DNA from 2 places in the Pseudarthrobacter sp. NIBRBAC000502771 genome. Region 1 is predicted to be linked to the other one. Evidence: riboswitches for the same ligand, from Rfam matches in the RefSeq annotation. Region 1 holds a riboswitch; the other holds the start of a gene.
What was found. A riboswitch is a leader RNA that binds a small molecule or an ion and turns the genes downstream of it on or off. The one in region 1 is predicted to bind glycine.
Positions count from the first base shown of each region.

Region 2: linked by a shared signal. The riboswitch ahead of gcvP (aminomethyl-transferring glycine dehydrogenase) and the one ahead of NIBR502771_RS02985 (methylenetetrahydrofolate reductase) in region 1 are both predicted to bind glycine.

Region 1 is NZ_CP041187.1:620,304-624,678, reverse strand. It holds gene cycA (D-serine/D-alanine/glycine transporter) at 1-1,311, shown strand, start outside; gene purU (formyltetrahydrofolate deformylase) at 1,371-2,234, shown strand; glycine riboswitch at 2,327-2,426, shown strand; gene NIBR502771_RS02985 (methylenetetrahydrofolate reductase) at 2,580-3,416, shown strand; gene NIBR502771_RS02980 (hypothetical protein) at 3,539-4,342, shown strand; gene NIBR502771_RS02975 (LamB/YcsF family protein) at 4,326-4,375, shown strand, end outside.
Region 2 is NZ_CP041187.1:201,538-205,912, forward strand. It holds gene gcvP (aminomethyl-transferring glycine dehydrogenase) at 1-1,475, opposite strand, end outside; glycine riboswitch at 1,668-1,765, opposite strand; gene NIBR502771_RS00925 (TetR/AcrR family transcriptional regulator) at 1,857-2,393, opposite strand; gene NIBR502771_RS00930 (MFS transporter) at 2,476-4,032, shown strand; gene NIBR502771_RS00935 (Dps family protein) at 4,120-4,375, opposite strand, start outside.

The sequences.
Region 1 (4,375 bases):
ATGCGTGCCATGGGTGAACTGCTGCTCAGCAACCTCAACTACAAGTCCTTCAGCGATTTCGCCGCAGACCTGCTGGGCCCGTGGGCCGGCTTCTTTACGGGCTGGACCTACTGGTTCTGCTGGGTCATCACCGGCATCGCCGATGTCATCGCCATCGCCGGCTACTCCCGGGAACTGTGGCCCGGGGTGCCCCTGTGGATCCCCGGCCTGGCCACCGTAGCCATCCTTCTCCTGCTGAACCTCACCACCGTCAAGGCCTTTGGCGAAACCGAGTTCTGGTTCGCGCTCATCAAGATCATTGCCATTGCTGCGCTGATCATCGTTGGCCTGTTCATGATCTTCACCGGTTTCCAGTCCGACGCCGGCCCTGCCACCTTCACCAACCTGTGGAGCCACGGCGGATTCTTCCCGAACGAGTTCATGGGCTTCGTGGCGGGCTTCCAGATCGCCGTCTTCGCCTTCGTGGGAATCGAACTGGTGGGTACCACCGCCGCCGAGGCCAAGAACCCGGAGCGGAACCTGCCCAAGGCCATCAACTCCATCCCCATCCGCGTGCTCCTCTTCTACGTAGGCGCCCTCATCATCCTGATGGCAGTCACCCCCTGGACCGAGTTCAGGGCCGGCCACAGCCCCTTCATCGCCATGTTCTCGCTGGCAGGCCTGGGTGCCGCAGCCACCATCGTCAACCTCGTGGTGCTGAGCTCCGCGATGTCCTCCGCGAACTCCGGCATCTACTCGACCTCCCGCATGGTCTTCGGCCTTGCCCAGGAAGGCGACGCTCCCGACGTCTTTGGCAAACTGTCCCGGCGGAAGGTGCCCCAGAACGCACTGTTCCTCTCCTGCGTGCTGCTGCTGTCCGGCGTCGTCCTCATGTATGCGGGCCAGGACGTGGGCAAGGCCTTCGACATGGTTACCACCGTCTCAGCTGTCTGCTTCGTCTTTGTCTGGTCGATCATCCTGGCCAGCTACATCGCCTTCCGCCGCCGCCGGCCGCACCTGCATGAAGCATCGAAGTTCAAAATGCCCGGCGGTGTTGCCATGGTCTGGGTTGTCTTCGCCTTCTTCGCTTTCGTGATCTGGACCCTCACCACTCAGCCGGACACCCTGGTGGCCCTGCTGGTCACGCCGGTCTGGTTCGTCCTGCTGGGCGCCGCTTGGTTCGTCCTCCGCCGCCGGCCCGCACACCAGGCCCGATTCGCCACGTTCCAGGCTGAACTACAGGCAGACCAGGACTTCACTGACGCCGCATCCGGGAATGCCGTCCGTCCTGGTGCCGCCGCAGAAGCGGGGGAAGAGCGGGTCAAGCGGTGATCGGCACGGAAGCCCGCGTGTCGCAGGCCAGCACGGCCGAGGCCGGGCAGCGCCAGGCCGTGGCTCCGGAAACGGGCAAGGAATTCGTCCTGACATTCCATTGCCCGGATGCGCTCGGCATCGTCCAGGCGGTGGCGGCCTACCTGCTGGAGCAGGAATGCTACATCGTGGACATCAAGCAGTTCGGGGACCGCGCGAGCGGCAGGTTCTTCATGCGGATCCACGTCACCGCGCAGGTAGAGGTGGAACTCGACCGCCTCCGGGCCGGTTTTGAGCAGGTGGCCCGGGAGTGGCAGATGGACTGGCGCCTCGAACGCCACGGCCGCAAGCAGCCCATCCTGGTCATGGTGTCCAAATACGACCACTGCCTCAACGACCTCCTGTTCCGCGCCCGCAGCGGTGAGTTGCCCGTCCGGATTGCCGCCGTGGTGTCCAACCACCCGGACCTGGAACCCCTTGCCGCGTGGCACGGTGTCCCGTTCCACCACATCCCGGTCACGCCCGATACCAAGGCGGAAGCTGAGGGGCGCCTGCTGGAACTGGTGGACCAGTACGCAGTGGAACTGGTGGTGCTGGCCCGCTACATGCAGGTGCTCAGCGATGAAGCCACTACGCGCCTCAGCGGCAAGGCCATCAACATCCACCACTCGTTCCTGCCCAGCTTCAAGGGCGCAAAGCCGTACCACCAGGCGTACGAACGCGGTGTCAAGACGGTGGGCGCCACTGCCCACTACGTGAACTCGGAGCTGGACGAGGGGCCTATCATTTCGCAGCAGGTCATCGAGGTGGACCACACGTATTCCGCTTCAGACCTGGTCACGGTTGGCCGCGACGCCGAATGCAAGGCGCTCACGAATGCCGTCCGCTGGCACGCTGAAGGGCGGATAGTCCTCTCCGGCAACCGGACGGTCATCCTCCGCTAGTTGCAGGCCCATCCACGCCGCCGGCGCTGCACTCCTCCCGGGCGGAGGGGCAGGCGCCGGCCGCCGTGGCACCACATTTGAATACAGCCTTTCGAGCTGTGGCGGGAGAGTTCTCCCGGCCATCACCGGGCAGGCGCCGTAGGAGCAAATCCTCCCCAGGAATCTCTCAGGCCCATGTACCGTCACGGCGAGGCGACTCTGGAAAGCAGTGCTGCTCCGGCAGTACTCACCGACGGTGCAAGCAGGCCCTGGCTGGGTTTGCGGAATCTCTCAGGTCCAATACAGAGCGGGGAGGGACCCGATCCATGCCGAGCCACCCGTGGCCGGCCAATCCTGGAGTTCCTCATGACGATTCGATCCCTCATGGCACCAGCCGCCGCATCGATCCCCGCGGCAGGACAGGCCTCCGGTTCCGGGGCAGCGCTGCCCGTCCGGATGCAGGTCAATCCCACCGAGGACGTTGCCGCCCTCGTCCAGGCACACGCTCCCGCCGGCACGGCCCTGAGGGTGACCTGCCTGCCGCGCCAAGGTGTGGGGCCGACCATCCGGACAGCCATCGAGCTTGCCTACCTCGGCTTCGAGGTTGTCCCGCACCTGGCCGCACGGAGCATCGAAAGCCGTGGGCAGCTGGCCGGTGTGGTCCGGAACTGCCACGATGCCGGGATCACCGAAGTATTCGCCGTCGGCGGTGACGCAGGGGAGCCCGCCGGGCCCTATGACAGCAGCCTTCCGCTGCTGGAGGACCTCGCCGAGCTGTCCGGCGGCACCATCCGGGCCGGTGTGGCGGGCTACCCGGAAGGCCATCCCGGCCACAGCGAGCTGCACATGCTTGATGCGTTGCTGGAAAAGCAGCATCTGGCCTCATCCGTGGTGACGCAGCTGTGCTTCTCGGCCTCCCGCATCCAGTGGTACGCCGAAACGCTGCGCAAGGAAGGGGTGCGGCTGCCCGTCTGGGCCGGAGTTGCCGGCACCGTTCCACGGGCGCAGCTCATCCGTGCTGCACTGAAAATCGGTGTGGGCCCGTCCCTCAAACTCCTGAATCGCAGGGGCCCGCTTGGCCGCCGCCTGCTCAAGGGCGGCCTCTACTCACCGCAGGCGATCCTTGCGGAGCTGGAGGGCCGCGGGGTGGTGGAGGGGGTGCACCTGTACACGTTCAACAACCTGGCGGGCGCCGGCAGCTAAGGACGGGCAGCGGGGAAGAACCAAGTGCCGGCCGGAAAGTTCAGCATGCTTAGTGTTTGTCCACATAGGATGGATAAGCACGGCAGCCCACCCGCTGCAGGTCGATTTGAATGAAGGTGACCATGGCCAGGCGCAGCAATCCCGCAGTACGAATCGCACAGGAAACCGCCCATAACGCAATGTTCGATGCCGAGGGCAAGCCCAAGCCCGGCGTCCACAACATGCTCCTGAAGGCAGTGCAGGTCCAGCGGCCCTTGGTGGTGGCCTATATCCGCCGGCTCCAGAAGAAGCATCCGCGGGCTACCGCAGCGCAGCTCGCAGACATCGCGGAGCGTGACTACCTTAGGGCGGTGGCCGGCGGAGGTGCCTTGGTGGGCGCTACCGCCGTCGTCCCGGGTGTGGGTACTGTCGCGTCGCTGGGACTGTCTGCGGCCGCGACGGTTGGCTTCCTGGAGGCGACAGCCCTCTATGCGACGTCGCTGGCCGAGCTCCACGGCATTCGCCTCACCAACCCGGAGAAAGCCGGCACCATGGTCATGGCCATCATGCTGGGCGAGGAAGGAACCGCCCTGCTGGGGACCCTGAGCGGACAGGCGGCCGGCGGAGCAAAGCCCGCGGACGTCTGGGGAAACGTGCTGTCCAGGTCCTCGATCCCGGGATTCGGCAGCGTCCGGAAGCGGATCCAGAACGCCTTCCTCAAGAACCTGCTCAAGCGGCAGGGCACCGCGCTGTTCGGACGGGCCCTGCCCTTCGGCATAGGGGCGGTTGTGGGCGGAGCCGGTAACCTCGTGATGGGCCGTGCAGTGGCCAAGAACGCCCGGGAGGCGTTCGGACCCATGCCGGACACCATCCCCGGGGAGCTGACCGCGGCTGCCGGGCCTGACAACCTGACCCTGGAAGGCAACATCCTTGGATCTCAACGCTGACGTAGGCCAATCATTCGGTTCCTGGACCACGGG
Region 2 (4,375 bases), 420 kb from region 1:
TCCCGGTCCGACAGCTTCCGGATGTAGCGCAGGAGCTGGGTTTCGGACCGGTACGTGTTGAAGACCGGGTGCTGCAGGTAGTCGGAGGAACGCTCCACGGCGGCCTCCAGCACAAAGCCCTGGCCCTCGCCGCGGATCCCGGCAACGGTGGCGCCAAAGACGTCGGCAACCTCGGCGACGATGGCCGGCGTCGTGGTTTCATCCAGGGAAATGCCCACGGTGTCGGCGTCGACGGGACGCAGGTTGATCCCGCGTGCTTCGGCGGCGGCGACAATCGCGGCAGCGCGTCCCGGGACCCGGACCGTCAGGGTGTCGAAAAAGCTCGTGTGCAGCACCTCCACACCGGCACCCGCCAGCGAGGCCGCCAGTGTTCGTGCATGGCCGTGGGCGGTTTCCGCGATCGCCTTCAGCCCGTCGGGGCCGTGGTAGACGGCGTACATGGAGGAGACGATGGCCAGGAGGGCCTGCGCGGTGCAGATGTTGGACGTGGCCTTTTCGCGGCGGATGTGCTGCTCGCGCGTCTGCAGCGCGAGGCGGTACGCGGGCATCCCTGCGTCGTCCTTGGACACGCCCACCAGGCGGCCGGGCATGGAACGCTCCAGGCCCTTGCGGACGGCCATGTAGGCGGCGTGCGGCCCGCCGAAGAACAGCGGCACCCCGAAACGCTGCGTGGAGCCGACGGCGATGTCGGCGCCCTGCTCGCCGGGAGGCGTTATCAGGGTCAGGGCCAGCAGGTCGGCGGCCACGGTAACCAGCGCACCGCGGTCCTTCGCCGCCGCAATGGTGGCGGACTGATCCCAGACCCGGCCTGAGGCGCCGGGCTGCTGGAGCACGATCCCGTTGATCGCACCTTCAGGGAGGCCCTTGGACAGGTCGGCAACCTCAACCTCGAAGCCGAGCGCCTCGGCGCGGCCCTTGACGATGGCAATGGTCTGCGGCAGCACGTCAATGTCCAGGACGGTCTTGCCGTCGTGGGCGTCTTTGGTCTTGTTGGCGCGGCGCATGAGCAGCACCGCTTCGGCCACGGCGGTGGCTTCATCCAGCAGGGAGGCGTTGGCGATGGGCAGGCCCACCAGGTCCTGGACCATGGTCTGGAAGTTCAGGAGTGCCTCAAGCCGGCCCTGGGAAATTTCGGGCTGGTACGGGGTGTAGGCGGTGTACCAGGCCGGGGCCTCGAGGATGTTCCGGCGGATCACGGCAGGGGTGATGGTGTCGTAGTAGCCCTGGCCAATCATCTGGACCGCGGTCTTGTTCTTGGCGGCCAGCCGGCGCAATTCAGCAAGCACCTCAACCTCACTGAGGGCATCCTGCAGGCGGAGGGCCGTGTCCTGGCGGATGACCTTGGGCACGGCGGTGTCCACCAGGGAATCGACCGTGCCGTAGCCCACGGCTTTGAGCATGGTGTCGGCGTCGTCCTGGCGGCGTGCGCCAATGTGGCGGTCTACGAAGGTGGTGGAGGTTGGGGTAACCGACACGAAGGAACTCCATTTATTCAGGCGGCGCAGGGTACGCCACAGCTATTCGGGTCCCTCCCCGCTCTGTATTGGACCTGAGAGTTTCCGCGTCGCCTGCCTGCGCAGGAACCGCTTGCACCGTCGGTGAGCACAACAGCCGTTCCGCTTCCCCCAAGGGAGGCCGGACAACTGCCTGCTGCTTTCCAGAGGTGCCTCGCCGCGGCGGTACAGGGGCCTGCGAGATTCCTGGGGAGGATTTGCTCCTACGGCGCCTGCCTGTACTTCCGGCAGAACTCTCCCGCCGCAGATCAAAGGCTATTCATTTGTTGGATCATGACGGCCGGTGACAGCCCTCACAACTCTCCATTGTCCTACGCCAGAAGCCCTCCGGCAAATGGAAAACTACCTGCGGAGCCGTTCCAACGCGGCCAGGAGTTCCTCCACGTCAGCGGCTGCTCCGCCTTCCGGCGCAGGGCCCACGGAAAGCATGGCATTGAAGTACAAACCGTCACCCATATACAGGACAGCCCTGGCCAGGCCGGGCCCCACATCCGCAGCAATCTCGTCCAGCCACCGCTGCTGGATGGCGGCGAACCGGCGGCGGGTCTCCTCATGCGCCACCTCGGCAAGCCGCGTGGCGGCCACAATGACCCGGTCCAGAGGAGTATCCGCCCAGACAGAGGAACGGATGAAATACGCGGCGGCACCTTCGCTGGCCGAAGCCATCGCGTCGGCATCCGCCTTGGCCAACCCCTCAAGGCGGTCCAGCAGCACGGCGATGAGCGCTTCCTTGTTGGGAAAGTGGTAGAGGAGGCCACCTTTGGACACCCCGGCCTTACGGGCTACGGCGTCGAGGGTTGCAGCGCGCTCCCCCACTTCGATCAGCAGGGACTCGAAGGCGTCAAGGACCGCATCACGGGCTACAGGCTTTCGGGGCATGCCTTCCATCATGCCCTCCACCGGCAGGGAAGAAGGAATGCTTCGGTTTCAAACTATACCGTCCAGACGGTACAGTTATTACATGACGATCTCCATTCGCCCGGCCTCCTTACAAAGGGACAGCTCCGCCATGCGGCCACCGTGGCGGGATTGGCTCGCGTTGGGGCTGCTGATGTTTCCCGTGCTGCTGGTGGCAGTGGACAATACCGCCCTGACCTTCGCCCTGCCCGCCATCGCCCGCGCCCTGGAACCGACGGGCCTGCAGCTGCTGTGGATCGTGGACGCCTATCCACTGGTCCTGGCAGGGCTGCTGGTATCAATGGGAAGCCTCGGCGACCGGATTGGGCGGCGGCGGCTGCTGGTCGTCGGCAGCCTGGGCTTCGCAGGGCTGTCCGCCGCCACGGCATTCGCGCCCACCCCGGAGTGGCTGATCGCCGGCCGCGCGGCGCTCGGGTTCTTCGGCGCCATGCTGATGCCGTCCACCTTGTCGCTGATCCGGAACATTTTCCCGGAGCCCAACCGCCGGCGGATGGCCATTGCCATCTGGGCTGCCGGATTCTCCGGCGGCGCCGCCCTGGGCCCCATCCTCGGTGGATGGCTGGTGGAGCACTTCTGGTGGGGTGCCGTGTTCCTGGTGGCCGTGCCACTCATGCTGCCCCTGCTGGCGCTGGGGCCGGCCTTCATTCCGGAGTCCAGGGATCCCGCGCCGGGAAGAGCGGACATTCCCAGCGTCCTGCTATCCATGCTGGTCATGGTGCCCGCCGTCTACGGCGTAAAGTCAGTAGCCACCGAAGGTCCGGGGCCGGCCGGGCTGGGAAGCATAGCCTTCGGCCTGGCCATGGGCATTGTGTTCGTGCGGCGCCAGCACCGGCTGGAGCACCCGCTGCTGGACATGTCACTATTCCGCAACAGGGTGTTCAGCATGGCCATCAGCGCCAACGTTTTGGCCCTGTTTTCCTTCAACGGGTTCATCCTTTTCCTTGCCCAGCACCTCCAACTCCTGGAGGGGATGACACCGTCGGCGGCGGGCATTGCCATGCTCCCGGCCCTGGCAGCCACAGTGACGGCAGGGCTGGTGGTGGTCCCGCTGGTCCGGAAGGTGCGTCCGGGGTACGTCGTGGCCGCGGGCCTGTCCTTCAGTGCCGTCGGCTACAGCATGGTGGCCTTCGGTAACGACGGCGGGGGCCCGCCCCTGCTGCTGGCAGCATTGCTGGTCCTGGCGCTGGGCGTAGGCACGGCGGAAACCATCTCGAACGACCTCATCCTCGGCTCGGCCCCGCCGGCGAAATCCGGCGCTGCGGCAGCGATTTCCGAGACGGGCTACGAGGTGGGATCGCTGCTGGGGACCGCGGTGCTGGGCTCCATCCTGACCGCGTCCTACCAGCAGAACCTCCGGCTGCCGGCGGGGCTGGAGGCCATGCTGCCCGGAACCTCGCTGCACAACGCCAGGGAAACGCTGGCCGGTGCGGTGGACGCAGCCAACCTGGTGCCGGCACCGCTCGCCGGAGCCCTCAAGGACGCTGCGGCGGCCGCCTTCGATTCCGGCGTGCACGTTACGGCGGCAATTGGGCTGGTCCTCATGGCGACGGCGGCAGTGCTCGCCGCCGTCGTCCTCCGGAAAGTGCCCAAAGCGGCTTAGCGGAACATCCGCAGTATTGCCCGGACAACAGCCAGGCGTCCGGCGCGGCGGGATCCGCCGGCGCCGGACGCCCGTGTGGACTGCCCGCTACTTGGAGTCGGCCGCGGTGACCTTGGCGGTGGGCTTCATGTTTTCCGCCTGCACCATCCAGGCGAACTGCTCCAGCCGGGCGATGAACTCGTGCAGGAGGTCCGCGGAGGTGGGGTCTTCCTCATCCACTTCGTCATGGACCTTGCGCATGGTGCCCACGGCCGCTTCCATGGCAGCGACGATCCGCTCGATGGCATCCGCGGTGCTGATCAGCCCTTCCGGGAACTGGGCCAGGCTGGTGGTCTCGGCAACG